DNA from 2 places in the Vogesella sp. XCS3 genome. Region 1 is predicted to be linked to the other one. Evidence: predicted binding sites of a transcription regulator. Region 1 holds the regulator's gene; the other holds the start of a gene.
The links. The regulator sigma-54, encoded in region 1, starts transcription at its own class of promoters, with help from an activator protein. The targets are predictions, from matches to a motif close to CTGGCACGCTTCATGCTT.
Positions count from the first base shown of each region.

Region 2: the regulator sigma-54 is predicted to act here: its motif matches at 7,458-7,475, upstream of glnK (P-II family nitrogen regulator).

Region 1 is NZ_CP085530.1:3,551,841-3,560,495, forward strand. Features, by position in the region: gene LCH97_RS16970 (NAD(P)H-hydrate dehydratase) at 1-912, opposite strand, end outside; gene LCH97_RS16975 (flavin prenyltransferase UbiX) at 909-1,523, opposite strand; gene LCH97_RS16980 (Gx transporter family protein) at 1,493-2,044, opposite strand; gene LCH97_RS16985 (NusG domain II-containing protein) at 2,025-2,396, opposite strand; gene rapZ (RNase adapter RapZ) at 2,399-3,250, opposite strand; gene hprK (HPr(Ser) kinase/phosphatase) at 3,231-4,187, opposite strand; gene ptsN (PTS IIA-like nitrogen regulatory protein PtsN) at 4,180-4,638, opposite strand; gene LCH97_RS17005 (hypothetical protein) at 4,749-4,949, opposite strand; gene hpf (ribosome hibernation-promoting factor, HPF/YfiA family) at 4,979-5,299, opposite strand; gene LCH97_RS17015 (RNA polymerase factor sigma-54) at 5,359-6,762, opposite strand; gene lptB (LPS export ABC transporter ATP-binding protein) at 6,768-7,496, opposite strand; gene lptA (lipopolysaccharide transport periplasmic protein LptA) at 7,493-7,993, opposite strand; gene lptC (LPS export ABC transporter periplasmic protein LptC) at 7,983-8,546, opposite strand; gene kdsC (3-deoxy-manno-octulosonate-8-phosphatase KdsC) at 8,543-8,655, opposite strand, start outside.
Region 2 is NZ_CP085530.1:2,046,521-2,055,175, forward strand. Features, by position in the region: gene ffh (signal recognition particle protein) at 1-564, shown strand, start outside; gene LCH97_RS09720 (RimK family alpha-L-glutamate ligase) at 622-1,521, shown strand; gene purB (adenylosuccinate lyase) at 1,594-2,964, shown strand; tRNA gene LCH97_RS09730 (tRNA-Met) at 3,116-3,192, opposite strand; gene LCH97_RS09735 (undecaprenyl-diphosphate phosphatase) at 3,241-4,059, opposite strand; gene LCH97_RS09740 (thiol:disulfide interchange protein DsbA/DsbL) at 4,131-4,736, opposite strand; gene LCH97_RS09745 (SPOR domain-containing protein) at 4,752-5,366, opposite strand; gene LCH97_RS09750 (YifB family Mg chelatase-like AAA ATPase) at 5,481-6,995, opposite strand; gene LCH97_RS09755 (accessory factor UbiK family protein) at 7,002-7,274, opposite strand; gene glnK (P-II family nitrogen regulator) at 7,523-7,861, shown strand; gene LCH97_RS09765 (ammonium transporter) at 7,885-8,655, shown strand, end outside.

The DNA of each region.
Region 1 (8,655 bases):
CAGGCCGGGGCCGATCAGCATCACGTTGGCCGCAGGCACATTCATGCCGTCTTGCCAGGGGCGCAGCATCAGCTCGGGGGTGGCCGGGTCCAGTAGCAGTGCGTCTTGCGTATGCACAAATACTTTGCCTGCCCCCAGGGCCAAAGCAGCACGGCCAGCCAGAATGGCGGCGCCACTCATGCCGCGGGCACCGCCAATCACACTGACGCTGCCGTAGCTGCCTTTGTGGCTGCTGTGGCGGCGCTTTAGCGCTAGCGCCGAGGGCACGGCAATGCTGCCGCTGGCTTCCGGGTAGTGGGCAGGCGGGCAATCCAGCAGGGCAATACTGGTGTGGCCGCAGTAGTCGCGCCCTTGGCCGGTATACAGGCCAGGCTTGGGGCAAAGCAGGCTCAGGGTATGGCTGGCGCGTAGCGCGATGCCACGAGGCTGGCCTGTCCAGGCGTCCAGGCCACTGGGGATGTCGATCGCCAGCTTGGGGCAGGGCAGGCTGTTTAGTCGGCGAATCAGATGCAACCACGCGCCGCCGAGTGGCCGGCTCAGCCCGACGCCAAACAGGCCGTCCAGCAGCCAGGCGGGTGTGGTATCGCCCAGGGTTGGCCGCACATTGCCGCCCAACGTTTGCCAGCGTTGCAAGGCGGCTGCGACGGCAGCGTTTACCCGCGGCTCGGGTAGCAGGACTTCTACTGCGTAGCCGGCTTGTTTCAGCAAGCAGGCCGCCAGGATGGCGTCGCCACCGTTATTGCCGGGGCCTGCCGCCACCAGAATGGCCGCAGCGGGCTGGATATGCGCCTGGCACCATTGGGCAATGGCTTGGGCGGCGCGTTGCATTAACTGCAGGCCTGAGGCCTCTGCGTTTTGCTCCAGCTGCCGTAGTGCCTGCAAGGACAGCAGGCTGTGTGCTGGTGTGATCATGCGCGGTCTTCTCCCCAGCGTGGCAGCAGGGTATGCGCGACGCCGACTTGGTCCATGATGCGTGCCACGACAAAGTCCACCATGTCCTGCACGCTTTGCGGGTGGGTATAAAAGCCGGGGCTGGGCGGCAGGATGCACACGCCCAGCCGTGCCAGCTTCAGCATGTTTTCCAGATGAATGGCCGAGAGTGGCGCCTCGCGCGGTACCAGTACCAGCTTGCGCTGTTCCTTGATGCTGACATCGGCGGCACGCTCGATCAGGTTGTCGCTGCTACCGGCTGCGATGGCAGCCAGCGTACCCATCGAGCAGGGGCAGACCACCATGGCATCTGCCGGGTTGGAGCCCGATGCGGGTGGCGCAAACCATTCTTCACGCCCGTAGACGCGCAGCAGGCCTTCGGCTGGCTGGTATTGTGCTTCCAGCCAACTCTGAAAGGCGGCCGGGCGTGACGGCAGGGTCAGGTTCATTTCCTGCTGTGCCACTACCTGGGCTGCCTGGGAATACAGTACCCATACGCGCACGCCGGCTGCGAGCAGGCACTCTATCAGGCGCAGGCCATAGGGCAGCCCGGAGGCGCCGGTCAGGGCGACGGTAATGGTTTGGCTTGGCATGGGGTGAGTTGCTCCAGCAGTTTCAGGGCCAGCAAGCCGGTGGCCATACTGGCCAGCAGGCTGCTAAGCATTAAAGGGGGTAGCAGCTGCCAGACCGCATCGTTGGGGATGAGCCATAGCCGCGCTAGCAGTAATTGTCCTGCAAGATGGGCCATGCCGGCCAGCATACTGTGGCTCAGCACACTGAAATAGCGTGCCGGCAGATGGCTGGCCAGTCCCAGCATCAGCACGCTGCTTGCGCCGCCCGCCAAGCTTAGCCAAAAACCGGGGGTAAACAGGCTGCCCAGCATCAGTCCGGCGGCCACGATGCGCAGCAGGCTCACCCATACGGCGGCACGCCAGCCTAGCTGGTACAGGGCAATCAGGGTAACGATATTGGCCAGGCCGGGTTTGATGCCGGGCAAGGGCGAGGGGATCGCCACCTCCAGTAGCGACAGAGCCAGGCCGACTGCGGCCAACCTGGCCAGCTGCAGGTCGTAGGCGCTGGGCTGTAGCGCGGTGTCAGTATGCCAGCGAGTCATGGCCGCTATCGCCTTCCAGGGTAATGGCCGTGCGGTTGGGCAGGCAGAGTGCGGTACTGCCCGGGCCGCTTAGCCAGCCTTGCTGTACGCAATACTGGCGTGGGCTGGGGTCGGCAGCGATGCGCGCCCGCCCCTGGCGTATTTCGACAATGGTTGGCCCCAGCGGGCCTTGCAAGGTAAACCGGCTATCGAGCCGCAGCGGCCAACGTTGTACCAACTGGCCATTCTGGTACAGCAGCACGTGGCTGGCGCGGCCGCTGTGGTACCACAGAAAATAAAAGCTGCCGAAGCAGCTTAGGGCCAGTATGGCCGCAACCAGCACGTCACCTGCCTTGAACAGGGCCAGATGCACGGCTAGTGGTCGCCGCTGCGGCCACCTAGCTGGCGGTGACGGATCAGCACCTGCTCGTCAGCAAAGCTGGCAGCCAGCCGTTCGGTAAGATAAACCGAGCGGTGCTGGCCACCGGTACAGCCGATGGCGATAGTGACGTAGCTGCGGTTGTCCTGTTTGAAGCGTGGCAGCCAGGTGGCCAGGAAAGTGCGGATATCGTCTTCCATGGCTTGTACTTCCGGCTCGCCGGCAAAGAAGTCGCAGATGGCTTGGTCGCGGCCGGTAAGCGGCCGCAGAGCCTCTTCGTAGTAGGGGTTAGGCAGGCAGCGCACGTCGAACACGAAGTCGGCATCCAGCGGGATGCCGTGCTTGAAGCCGAAAGATTCGAACACCACCGTCATGCGGCTGCCGTCGGCGCCGGCCAGCAGCTTCACATAGCCCCGTAGTGCATTGGCTGACAAGTGGCTGGTGTCGATACGGTGGCCAAGCTCGCCGACATGTTCGAGCATCTCGCGCTCCAGGCGGATGCATTCTTCTACGGTCAGGTGGCCATTGGACAGCGGGTGGCGGCGCCGTGTCTCGGAAAAGCGCTTGACCAAGATATCGGTACTGGCTTCCAGGTAGAGCAGGCGGACGTCGATATCCAGTGCCCGCAGCGCCTTGATGGCATTAGGCAGGGCGGCCAGGGTTGGTGCCGATCGCGTGTCTACGCTGATGGCTATCTGGCTGTGGCCGTGTTCGTGGTACAGCGCAATGGCGTCGGCCAGCATGGTGGGCGGCAAGTTGTCCACACAGTAGTAGCCACTGTCTTCCAGTACGCGCAGTGCAACAGATTTGCCGGAGCCGGATAGGCCACTAATCAGAATCAGCTGCATGTTCCTGGTCCCGTAGCAGATTGGTATGGCGGTCGATGAACTCGCGCGTGCTGTCTATGCCGCGCAACTGCAAAATGTAATTGCGTACGGCGGCTTCTACCAGTACGGCTAGGTTACGGCCGGCTGCGACGGGCAGCACAACCTTGCGTACCGTCACGCCCAGAATGTCCTGGGTCTCGGACTGGATGTTCAAGCGGTCCAGCGCTTGCATGGCCTGGTCGTTGGCTTTCATCAGGTGGATGATCAGCTTGAGTACTTTCTTGGGCCGCACGGCGGTTTCGCCAAAGATGGTACGAATGTTCAGGATGCCCAGGCCGCGCACTTCCAGAAAGTCGCGCAGCAGCGGTGGGCAGCGGCCTTCCAGCGTTTCCGGGCCAATGCGGTAAAGCTCTACCGCATCATCGGCTACCAGGCCGTGGCCGCGCGAGATCAGCTCCAGTGCCAGCTCGCTCTTACCCATGGCCGAGTCGCCCATGATCAGCACGCCGATTTCCAGCACATCCAGAAACACGCCATGCATCACCGTGGATACCGCCAGCGCGCGTGCCAGATAAATGCGCAGCACGTCCATCAGGTAAGGGCTTTCCAGCGGCGTGCTCATCAGTGGCACATTGTGCGTCTGGCAGTAGTCGTGCAGCAGTTTGGGTACGGCTTGGCCGTTGGCGACAATCACCACAGCCATGGTCTTGTGGAACAGCTGGTCCAGCGCGGTGCGGGCTGCTGCTTGTTCCAGCTTGTTCAGGTACTCCACCTCGGCCAGACCCAGCACTTGCACCCGGTTGGGGTGGATAAAGTTCAGGTGGCCGACCAGAGCCTGGGTTGGCCGCTGTTCTTCGTTAGAGATCAGGTTGTCAGAGCCGGCGCGGCTGGCGACCCAGCTCAGGCTCAGCTTGTGCTGATTGTCCTGGTACAGGCGGCGCACACTGATATTAGGCATGGGTGGCGTTTCCGGTGAGCAACTCGTGCAGGGTTAGCGCGTCGCAGCTGGCCATTTTTTCGCGCAGGCTACGGCTGGAAAACAGCTGCGCCAGCTCGGACAGCACCTGCAGGTGCAGGTCGGTAGCCTGCTCGGGTACTAGCAGGACAAACAGCAGGTTGACCGGCTTGCCGTCTGGCGAGTCGAACGGAATAGGGCTGGCCAGGCGTATAAACACGCCGGTGGCCTCTTTCAGGCCTTTTACCCGGCCATGCGGGATGGCTACACCCTGGCCCAGCCCGGTAGAGCCCAGCTTTTCGCGGGCAAACAGACTGTCGAAGATGTCGCTACGGGCGATGCCATGGCTGTTTTCAACCATCAGGCCTACCTGTTCGAAAAGGCGTTTCTTGCTGGATACATCTACATCCGCCAGCACGTTCTGCTGCGGAAGAATCTTGCCAATCAAGCTCATGATTTACATTTGCCGGAAAAAACCGTCGGCCATTCTACGCCGAGTCGGCTGTTTGCAATAGGGCAGGGTAAGACCCGCCTGGGTCGGATAAGTGCCGCTGCGTATCACGCTCATATTGTCTGGCGCCCGGGTTCTGCCTGCCCCGGCACATCCAGGCTGCTCACGCAGATGATGCGGTATGGTTGGCGAATCTGGCGGCCCGGACCGAGCATGCGCATTTTGCCCTGTTTACCCTCTGGTGAAGCATGGAAATCGGCAAGACAGGCAAAAAAATGACCATATTGCGACATGAAAACAAAAACGGGAGCCATCTGGCTCCCGTTCTATTCATCGTGCTGGTTTACAAGGTGGCATCGACCTGCTGGGCATTAACCCGGTGCTCGCCTTGTTTTTCTTTGAACTTCAGTACCTGACGGTCCAGTTTATCCATCAGTGTGTCGATGGCGGCGTACATATCGGCTTCTTCCGATTCGACATGAATGTCTTTGCCTGCCAGATGAACATTGACCTCCGCTTTTTGTACCAGTTTATCAACCGACAGCGTCACGCTAACGCCAATGACATTATCTACGTGGCGGGTGATGCGTTCGAGTTTGCTCTCGATGTACTCACGAATCGATGGGGTAACTTCGAGGTGTAGACCGGTAATTTTGAGGTTCATACCCTGACTCCTTCTGTTAACAGTGCGGTCGGGCTGGCCGCACCGGTGTTTTGGCACTTCTATAAGGCCTTGCGAAGGCTAACTGGCGGAATCTGCATAGCTTCACGATACTTGGCAACCGTACGTCTGGCAACCTGAATACCTTGTGCCGTGAGCTTGTCGGCGATGGCGCTGTCGGAGAGCGGTTTCTTGCCGTCCTCGCTGTCGATAATCTGGCGTATCAGCGCCTTGATGGCGGTGGCAGAGCATTCGCCGCCACTATCCGTTTCCAGTGCATTACCAAAAAAGTATTTCAGCTCGAACAGCCCGCGGCTGCACAGCAGATACTTCTGGGTGGTTACCCTGGAAATGGTGGATTCATGCAAACCCAGCTCATCTGCAATGTCTCGCAGGATCAACGGGCGCATGGCCACTTCACCGAGTTCAAAGAACGCTTGCTGCCTCTCAACTATAGATTCCGACACTTTCAGGATGGTGTCAAACCGTTGCTGAATGTTTTTTACCAGCCATCTGGCCTCTTGTAACTGGCCCGAAAGATTATGGCTACTGTCGCGCTGCTGCAGCATGTTTGCATACAGCTGATTTACTTGAAGTTTTGGCAGCGAGCCCCGATTCAGCTGGGCTACCCAGCGGCCACCACGGCGCACTACATGGATATCCGGCGCGACATAATGTGTCTCGCCCTGGTCAAAACCACTGGTTGGCCGTGGTCTCAGCGTGGCAATAAGACTATGCGCAGCGCGTAATTCGGCCTCGCCCACGCCCAGGATTTTCTTCAGCCTGGTGTAGTCTCGGCTACCCAGCAACGCCAAGTGCTCGCCGGCCAGCAGACGCGCCAGCGGGAGTGACGGCGTGTGCGGTGGCAGGTTGCCCAGCTGCAGTGCCAGAAATTCCCCCAGGTCACGGCTGCCTATGCCCATGGGTTCAAATTGCATCATGAGCTTGCGCAGGGTTTCCAGTTCTTCTGCTTCGACATCCAGCTCCAGCGGTAGTTCAGCGGCAACGTCTTCCAGCGGAGTTTGCAGATAGCCGTCGTCGTCCAGCTCGTCAATCAGCAATGCCAGCAGCGCGCTATCCCGTTGCCCCAGCTGGGTTTCGCGCATCTGTGCCGTGAGGTGCTCGCGCAGGGTGGGGCGGCATGGGGCGTTGAGGATAGGGTCGAATTCGTCGTCCCCATCGCGGCTGCCACCGCTGCTGCCGCTGCCCCAGTCGGTGAGCTCCATACTGTCTTGTTGGCGATCTTCTGCGGTGTCGTTGCTGCTTTCCTGGGGCGCGGGGGCATCGCCTTCTGCTGGCGGGCTGTCGCTACCGTCGCTGCGCTCCAGCAGCGGGTTTTCCAGCAGATAGCGCTCCAGTTCGCTGGACAGGTCTAGCGTGGACATTTGCAGTAGCTTGATGGACTGCTGCAGTTGCGGTGTCAGGGTGAGTTGCTGGCTGACTTTGAGCTGGAGGGTTTGTTTCATTTCGCTTACAGGTGGAAATGCTCGCCCAGGTACACCTGGCGAACCTGTTCGTTGTTAACCAGTTCGTCCGGCAGGCCTGATGCCAGCACGCGGCCTTCAGAAATAATATAGGCGCGGTCGCAGATGCGCAGGGTTTCACGCACATTGTGGTCGGTAATCAGTACGCCGATGCCGCGCTCTTTCAGGAAAGAAATGATTTTCTGGATATCAATCACCGCGATGGGGTCAACACCGGCAAATGGCTCGTCCAGCAGGATGAAACGCGGCTTGGTGGCCAGCACACGGGCAATTTCCACGCGGCGGCGTTCACCGCCCGACAGCGCCATGGCATTGGTTTCGCGCAGGTGGCCGATGTTGAGGTCGTCCAGTAGCAGCTGCAGTTCGTTATCCAGCGCTTCACCCGACAAGCCGGCTACTTCGAGCACTGCCTGGATGTTCTCTTCTACCGTCATCTTGCGGAAGATAGAGGCCTCTTGCGGCAAGTAGCCTAGGCCCAGGCGTGCCCGTTTATGGATGGGCAAGTGCGTGATGGTTTCACCGTCCAGCAGGATTTGGCCAGCTTCGGCCGCGATCAGGCCTACCACCATGTAGAAACTGGTGGTTTTACCCGCGCCGTTGGGGCCTAGCAAACCGATGACTTCACCGCTGGCGATGTCCATCGAGACATCCCGCACCACAGTGCGCTTCTTGAAGGTTTTTTTCAGGTGCTGGATGCTCAGCCGGCTTTGGCTCATGGTTTTTCCTGCGGCTGAAGGATGATGGTGACACGGCCGCTGCCATTGCTGGCACTCTGGCCTTTGACCTGGTAGATCTCGGTGACGGTGTTGTAGCTGATCTGTTCGCCGTTCACGATATCCTTGCCACGCTTGACCTGGGCTTTACCGGTAAGAATGACGGTGTTGTTGGCCGAGTCGTAGTCCACGCGGCTGGCGTTGCCGTCCACGAATTCGTTCTTGCCGTCCAGTTTCTGGCGGAAGTACACCGGGCTGCCGGTTGCCAGCAGTTTCTGGCGGCCACTGGCATCTTGTGTGGCGACGGTTTTTTGCGCGCGCAGGTTCAGCGTACCCTGGGTAATGATGACATTGCCCTCAAATACATTGATACCTTGCTTTTGATCGAGTGATGCGCTGTCGGCATTGACTTCGATAGGTTTGCTGCTGTCGGCTTTTTCGGCAAATACCGGGTTGCATACGGTGCCGAGTGCCAGCAACAGCATCAGGCTATGGCGCATAGGAAATCCTTACTTGAGATAGCAGTTTCAGCTGCCCGGCCGGGTGATTGTAGTAAAAGCCAACAGCATTGATGCGCGACTGGCCATCGTCGATCGTCACGGGCGCCCGGTTGCTGAGAATGCCGCTTTGGCTATTGACCAGCAGTGACGGCGTTTGCAAATGAACAGCGGCCTGTTGGCCGTACGGCTGGCGCAGCACGTTCACATGGCCATCAAACTGCCCCAGGCCGGTACTGCGGGCGTATCGCCCCTGGTCAGAGCGCAGGGTGTAGTCCAGTAGCCCCTGGCGGAACTGTTTCAGGTCGGGTTGCTGCATGTACACCAGCTCGGTTTGCGGTAGCTTCCACATTTTGCTGGCGTTCAGGCGTTGCACAGGTACGCCTTGCTCGTCAAAGCGGGTGATCTTGAGCTGCTCAATGGTGTACTCGGGCTGCGACGGGTCGAGTTGGTGTTGTTCGGGCGAGCGCCATTGCGTGAGCACATTCAGCCAGAACGACAGCAGGCCCAGAGCCAGCATCAGCCCAAGGGGAAACAGTTTGGCGGCACGGTTCATTCGAGGTAGCTGGCCATGACGCGGTCAAAGTTGCCCTGGGCTTGCATGATGAGCTCGCACAGCTCGCGCACGGCGCCACGGCCACCACGGTTGCCTGTGACAAAGTGGG
Region 2 (8,655 bases), 1.5 Mb from region 1:
ATCACGGGCAAACCGATCAAGTTTATCGGTGTAGGCGAGAAAATCAGCGGCCTGGAGCCCTTCCACCCAGACCGTCTGGCTAGCCGCATTCTGGGCATGGGCGATGTGCTATCGCTGATTGAAGACGTGCAAAAAGGCATAGACCAGGACGAAGCCGCCAAAATGGCGAAAAAGCTGAAATCCGGCAAAGGCTTCGACCTGGAAGACTTCAAGGCCCAGATGCAGCAAATGAAGAAAATGGGCGGCATGACCAGCCTGCTGGAAAAAATGCCAGGTGAAATCGGCCAGCTCGCCAAGGGCGTGCAGGGTGCCGAGGCTGAAAAATCCATGCGCCGCATCGAGGGCATCATCAACTCGATGACCATGGAAGAGCGCCGCAAGCCCGAGCTGATCAAAGCCAGCCGCAAACGCCGTATTGCCAACGGTTCCGGCGTGTCGGTACAAGAAGTAAACCGCTTGCTGGCCCAGTTCGAACAGACACAGAAAATGATGAAAGCCTTTTCCTCCAAAGGCGGCATCATGAAACTGATGAAGGGCATGAAAGGCATGCTACCTGGCATGTAATTGTGAGCAACGGGCGTCGTGTACGCCCGTTTTTCATGCGGATGTGAAGGGTGTTTGATGCAATACGATATCGTTGTCCTGACCGACCACGCCTTACTGCAGCAAGATGAAAACGATTGGTACAGCCGCCAGGTTCATCTGGAAGATGGTCTGGTAGCAAGCGCACTGGCAAAGCTAGGCCTGAAGGTTGGCCGCAAAGACTGGGCAGAATACGGCTATGACTGGGCACAATGCCGAGCCGCCGTGTTTCGTACTACCTGGGATTACTTTCACCGCTTTGACGAATTTGCCCCCTGGCTAGCCAAAGTCAGCCAGACCACCCGCCTTTTCAACGAGGCCGGGCTGATCCACTGGAACCTCGACAAGCATTATCTAGCCGACTTGCAACTAGCCGGTATCAATACCGTGCCTACCTGCTATATCGAAGTGGGCGATACCCGCACACTGTCACAAGCACTAACCCAGAGCGGCTGGCAAGAAGCCATCCTGAAACCGGTGATTTCCGGTGCCGCCCGCCATACCTACCGGCTACAAGCCGATGGTGCCGCCGCACTGGAGTGCACTTTTGCCGAGCTTATCCAGCAGGAAGCCATGATGCTGCAGCCGTTCCAGCACGACATCCTGACGCAAGGCGAGCTGTCACTGATGGTCATCGACGGCCAGTACACCCACGCCATACGCAAAACAGCCAAAGCGGGTGACTTCCGCGTGCAGGACGACCATGGCGGTACCGTGCACCGTTACGAGGCCAGCGCCGAGGAAATCCGCTTCGCCGAAGCTGCAGTGGCAGCCGTACCGTTTGATGTGCTGTACGCCCGGGTGGACATGGTGCGCGACAACCGCGGCCAACTTGCCATCATGGAGCTGGAAATGATTGAACCCGAGCTGTTCTTCCGGTTCAAACCGGAAGCAGCCGACCTACTGGCCGCGGGTATTGCGCGCCGGCTGGCCAACTGAGCCCGCACTGAAGATTTCTTTTTGAAGCAACCGGCCAGCCTGCGCTGGCCAGCAACCTGGAAGCACTGAGTGATGAACCTGACCACGCTGACCGCCCTTTCCCCGCTCGATGGCCGCTATTCCGGCCAAGCCGAACCGCTGCGCACCATCTTCTCCGAATACGGCCTGATGAAAGCCCGTATCAAGGTAGAGCTGGAGTGGCTGAAAATGCTGGCTGCCGAGCCGGGCATCGAGGAGGTAAAGCCGTTCTCTGACGCCACCATCCGCGAAATCGACGATGTCATCGCCAACTTCTCCATCCAGCACGGCGAAGAAGTCAAAGCCATCGAAGCACGCACCAACCACGACGTAAAAGCCATCGAGTACTGGCTGAAAGAGCGCCTGTCCGGCAACCCGGAAGTGATGGCTGCCAGCGAGTTCATCCACTTCGCTTGCACCTCGGAAGATATCAACAACCTCAGCCACGCCCTGATGCTGAAAACCGCGCGCAATACCGTGATGCTGCCGGCGCTGGACGAGGTGATCACCAAGCTGAGCCAGCTGGCACACGACCAGGCTGCCGTACCGATGATGTGCCGCACCCACGGCCAACCTGCCACCCCGTCCACCATGGGTAAAGAGCTGGCCAACGTGGTTTACCGCCTGAAGCGCCAGCGCGAGCAGCTGGTAAAACAGGAACTGCTGGGCAAAATCAACGGCGCCGTGGGCAACTACAACGCCCACATCGTGGCCTACCCGAACGTCGACTGGGAAAGCCTGGCAGGCCGTTTTGTCAGCGGCCTGGGTCTCACCTTCAACCCGTACACCATCCAGATCGAGCCGCACGACTACATGGCCGAGCTGTACCAGACCCTGAGCCGCGTGAATACCATCCTGATCGACCTGGACCGCGACATCTGGGGCTATATCTCGCTGGGTTACTTCAAGCAGAAGGTAAAAAAAGACGAAGTGGGCAGCTCCACTATGCCGCACAAGGTGAACCCGATCGACTTCGAAAACTCGGAAGGCAACTTCGGCCTGGCCAACGCCATCCTGCAGCATCTGGCAGAAAAGCTGCCGGTGTCCCGCTGGCAGCGTGACCTGACCGACTCCACCGTATTGCGCAATATGGGCGTGGGCTTTGGTTACACCCTGCTGGGCTTCAAGGCACTGATGAAAGGCCTGAACAAGCTGGAAATCAACCCGGCCATGCTGACATCCGACCTGGACGCCACCTGGGAGCTACTGGCCGAACCGATCCAGACCGTGATGCGCCGTTACGGCGTACCTAACCCGTACGAGCAGCTGAAAGAGCTGACCCGTGGCAAAGACGGTGTCACCCGTGACACCTTGGCAGCATTCATCAAAGGCCTGGAGATTCCAGAGGCAGAGAAAGTACGCCTGCTGGCGCTGAGCCCGGATAGCTACCTGGGTAAGGCAGAAGAGCTGGCTCGCCGCATCTGATGCCCCTGGCTGCCGCGCATGTCGTGGTAGCCACCAAAACACAAAACCCCTTTCAATATGAAAGGGGTTTTGCTTTTACATCGACAGTGCACAGAGTCGCGCGCGCATGAAAAAAGCCGTTAATCAAGGATTAACGGCTTTTTTTGAAACTTGGTTGCGGGAGCAGGATTTGAACCTACGACCTTCGGGTTATGAGCCCGACGAGCTACCAGACTGCTCCATCCCGCGACAGAGAGAACGCATAATAGACGATCCCTATAATAACGTCAAGCCTTTTTATACGTGCCAGGCCACCAAGCCAAAATACCATGTCGCCAGAATCACCAAACCAAACACAATGCGATACCAGGCAAAAATCTCATAGGTATGGTTGGCCACAAACTTGACCAAGGTACGCACTGCCAGCAAGGCACTCAGGAAGGCCGCCACAAAGCCGACGGCAAACATGGGGAAGTCGGCCATCGATAGCAGGTCGCGGTGCTTGTACAGGTCGTACACAGTCGCGGCAAACATGGTCGGCACAGCCAGAAAGAAGGAAAACTCGGCAGCTACTTTGCGATCCAGTCCAAAGAACATGCCGCCGATGATGGTAGCACCGGAACGGGAAGTACCCGGGATCATGGCAATCACTTGCGCCAGCCCCACCTTCAAGGCATCGCGGCCGCGAATATCATCCACCGTATGGATACGCGCTACCTGCTGACGACGCTCGGCAAAAAGAATCACCAAGCCACCGATGATCAGTGCGGTGGCGACGCTGATCGGGTTAAACAGATGCGCCTTGATCTGCTTGATAAACAGCAGCCCGATTACCGCCGCAGGCAGAAAAGCAATCAGCAAGTTGGCCGCAAAACGCTGCGCCTTGGCATCATGGGTAATGCCGGTGGCGAGCGAGACAAAACGTTCCCGGTACTGGAACAGCACCGCCAGAATGGCACCAAACTGGATAGCAATCTCGAAGACTTTGCCTTCGTTCTGGAAGTTGATCAGATCCCCGACCACAATCAGGTGGCCTGTACTGGATACCGGCAGAAACTCGGTCATCCCCTCGACAATACCCAAGAGCAGCGCCTTGGCGAGCAATAGAAAATCCACAGAGAACCTTTTGTACTTAAGTAAAGAAAACAGGCCGCCCATCACGGGGCGGCCTGCTATGTCACCGCAGCTTACTTGCCGCGCGCCTTGATGATCAGCTCATCAACAACCTGCAACAGGCGGGCAGGCTCGGCTGCCATGGTAGCGTACTTGCCGGCCACGACAATGGTAGGGGTACCCTGGATAGCATAGTCGCGGGTCATTTTACTAGCGCGGCCAACCTGGGCATTGATACCAAAAGATTTATACGTCTGCATGAAGGCCGTGACGTTCACGCCAGGCTGTGTTGCCAGCCACTTGCCCAGTGCAGCTTCGTCAGCCAGGTTGATCTTTTGCTCTACCATGGCCTTCAGTGCCGGGGCATGCAGCTTGTCCAGGGTCTTGGTGGCATTAAAGGTAGCAAACAGACGGGCCAGCGGCTCCATCTGCGCACCCCAGACAATCTGCTCACGACGGAAGCTTACATTGGCAGGCAGCTTTTTGGCCCAAGGCGCCAATACCGGCTCCAGATGGAAGCAATGTACGCAGTGATAAGAGAAGAACTCGATCACCTCCACTTTGCCAGGCGTCGCCACCGGTTGGGGCTTGGGCAGAACCGTGTAGTCTTTACCTTCCACAATCGCGGCATGGGCAAAGCCGGTAAGGGTAAACATCAGGGCAAGCAACCACTTCTTCATGACAGATCTTTCGTCTTATTTAGCAGGTAATTTTACAAGCGACGCGTCAACACCTTCCTGACGCAGGCGGGCCTTCAATGCATCGACATCTTCCTGACGCTCGAATGGCCCGATACGCACACGGTGTACCAAGCCTTTTTCGGGCAGGTTAAGCGACTGGATCTTGGCTTCCACCCCCATCAATGCCAGCTTGGCTTTCATATTGTCTGCATCGCTTTCCGACTGGAAAGCGCCGGCCTGCAAGAACAGGCGTGGCAGCGCTGGGGGCTGCGCCGCATCTGCCGGCTTGCCATCCTGCTGGATAGCTTCCTGCTGACCAGGAAGAATCTTGTAGAAATCAAAGCGCTGCCCGTCCGCATCCGCCGGCGCTGGCTTTGCTGGTACCGCAGCAACAGGTGCCGAGGCCGGCACCACAGCCGGCACCGCTACCGGCGCGGGCACAGGTACCGGTGCAGCCGTAGTGGCAAGCTTGGCACCCGGCTCAAGCAGCTCGGCAGCAGGCAAAGAGGCTTCCTCTTTGCCCTGCATCTTTTCGAGATTACTGAAAGGCGTAGAGGCACGATTCAGGTACATGGTCATGCCTACGGCAATACCCACACCGACAATTAGCCCTACCAGCACGCCAGTCATCAAACCACCACTACTCTTGCCAGCTGGCGCACTACGCCCCCCTGCTCGGGAGGTATGCTTCAAATCTCTGTTACTCATAAGCCCACTATATTAATTTTAATCTTGCCATGCTGTTTACTTGCCCGCGGCAAAGCCGGCCAACCCTCGCCGGAACTGTACCGCCTGCAGGATATGCTGGCGTGACACTTCCTGGCTTCCCGCCAGATCGGCCAGTGTGCGCGCCACACGCAATACGCGGTGATACGCACGGGCTGACAAATCCAGTTTTTCCAGTAGCTGATTGAGCTGCTGCTGCAAGACTGGCGACAAGGCACAGTGCAAAGCGAGCTCGGCAGCTTGCAAACTGGCATTGCTCTTGCCCTGACGCTGCCACTGACACTGCCGGGCGGCATCTACCCGCTCACGCACCCGCGCGCTAGACTCGCCAGCGGGTAACGTCTGCAACTCGTCAAGCGAGAGCGACCCGACTTCTACCATCAAATCAAACCTGTCCAGCAACGGACCCGACAGTTTACCCCGATAGCGCAAAACCTGCTCCGGCGTACAGCGGCAAGTGCGACGCGCATGCCCCAGGTAGCCACAAGGGCAAGGGTTCATGGCGGCCAACAGCTGGAACCTGGCCGGATAACACACCTGACGCGCGGCACGGGATATATGAATCTCTCCAGTCTCAAGAGGTTCCCGTAAGACCTCCAGCACTTTGCGGTCAAACTCGGGCAATTCATCCAGAAACAGTACGCCATGATGCGCCAGCGTGATCTCGCCCGGGCGCGGATCTGACCCGCCGCCCACCAACGCCACCGCGGAAGCGGTGTGATGCGGGTGCCGATAGGGCCTAACGCACCATAAACGCACATCAAAGCCTTGGCTGCCCAAAGACTGCACAGCAGCACTCTCTAGCGCCTCATCTTGGCTCATTGCCGGCAAAATGCCGGGCAAGCGTGCGGCCAACATGGACTTCCCCGTACCCGGAGGGCCCTGCATCAACAGGCTATGCCCACCGGCAGCGGCCACTTCCAATGCCAGCTTGGGCAAGCCCTGACCTTTCACCTCGTCCAGATCGGGATAAACCACCTGGCCTTGCCATCCCTCGGGATAAACGGTGCGTTCCAGCAGGCTGATGCCTGATAGATGTGCACAAACTTCTACCAAGCTATCCGCAGCATAGATCTCGACCCCCTGCACCAAGGACGCCTCTATTGCACTACTTCTGGGCAGGATAAAGCGCCTGCCACTACTACGTGCCGCCGCCACCATGGCCAATGCACCACGAACAGGCCTGAGCTCCCCGCCCAAACCAAGCTCACCGGCCAATTCGTAGCCGGACAACACATCTAGTGGCAGCTGGCCATCTGCGGCCAACAATGCCACAGCAATGGGTAAATCAAAACGGCCCGACTCTTTCGGTAAGTCGGCAGGCGCCAGATTCACCGTAATGCGACGGGCCGGAAAATCAAAACCGGACTGGATGATCGCAGCGCGCACCCGTTCGCGACTTTCCTTTACCTCGGTATCCGGCAACCCTACCAGGGTAAAGGCGGGCAGGCCGTTAGCCAGGTGCACTTCGACCGCCACCTCGGGTGCACTGATGCCGGCAAGCGCGCGGCTCAAGCAGACCGCGAGCGACATACAGATCTAGCTAGGGTCAGCCTGCGCATCCGTACTGGCCGGCGTGGCGCTTTGCGTTTCGAGCTGCACCAGACGGAGCTCCAGCTCGGTCAGCTGAGCCCGGGTTTGCGCCAGCACTTCCTGCTGGATATCAAACTCTTCACGCGTCACCAGATCCATACGGCTGAACGTTGCAGCCATCATGGCTTTCACGTTCTTTTCCAGATCTTTAGCCGGGCTGGCAGCGATGGTTTCGGAGATTTTATTGCTGATTTCGTCGAACAGTTTCTGACTGAGCATGATGACGCCTTGACTTTGGCATGATGAATGCAGGGCAGTTTAGCAAAAAGTGCCCTCCCCTGCATAAGCGCAGACGCACCATTACCGAGCAAGCCCATCTTAAAGCGTGCAACATAGCAAGAACGTATCGAATACAGAAATGGAAATTGCTGCAATTGATTGAAATATAAAGAAAATACAACTCTGGCACAGTTCATGCATAGGCAGATTTGTCACACTCACTCATTACTGAGCACCAAGGAGCCAACATGAAACTGGTCAGCGCCATTATCAAGCCCTTCAAGCTTGACGAAGTCCGTGAAGCCCTTTCCGCCATCGGCGTGCAAGGTATTACCGTTACCGAAGTGAAAGGTTTTGGCCGCCAGAAAGGCCACACAGAGTTATACCGTGGCGCAGAATATGTCGTGGACTTTCTACCGAAGGTCAAACTGGAAATTGCCATTAGTAACGAGCAGCTGGATCAAGTAGTTGAAGCCATCGAAACAGCCGCCCGTACCGGCAAAATCGGTGATGGCAAGATCTTCGTCTACGATCTGGAGCAAGTGGTTCGTATCCGTACCGGTGAAACTGGCGCCGACGCCGTTTAAGCCTCTGCTGAAAGGACAATAAAATGAGCAAGAAACTACTCTCGCTAGCAGCACTCGGCGCACTGTGTACAGCTTTTCCGGCGCTGGCCGATGGCGCGCCAACCCTAGTGGAAACCAAAGTCATCAGCGCGGGTGATACCGCCTGGATGATGACCTCCACCGCGCTGGTTCTGTTCATGACCATCCCTGGCCTGGCACTCTTCTACGCCGGCATGGTCCGCAAGAAAAACGTGCTGGCCACCCTGATGCAGAGCTTTGCTATCTGCGCGCTGATTACCGTGTTGTGGACCGTGGTGGGCTACAGCTTGGCATTCACCCCGGGCAACAGCCTGATTGGCGGCCTGGATCGCATCCTGCTGGACGGTATGCTGTACCTGAAAGATGAAGGCAAGCTGACCGTACACCCACTGGCTGGCACCATCCCGGAAGCCGTATTCATGATCTTCCAGATGACCTTTGCCATTATCACGCCAGCACTCATTACCGGTGCCTTTGCCGAACGCATGAAGTTTTCCACCATGCTGGTCTTCATGGCGCTGTGGTCTCTGCTGGTTTATGTACCGGTAGCGCACTGGGTATGGGCACCCGGCGGCTGGATGTTTGACCACGGCGTACTGGACTTTGCTGGTGGTACGGTTGTCCATATCAACGCGGGTATTGCCGGCCTGGTAGCCGCGCTGGTTCTGGGTAAACGCGTCGGTTTTGGCCGCGAAGCCATGCCCCCGCATAACCTGGTACTGACGCTGGTGGGCGCATCCATGCTGTGGGTTGGCTGGTTCGGCTTCAACGCCGGC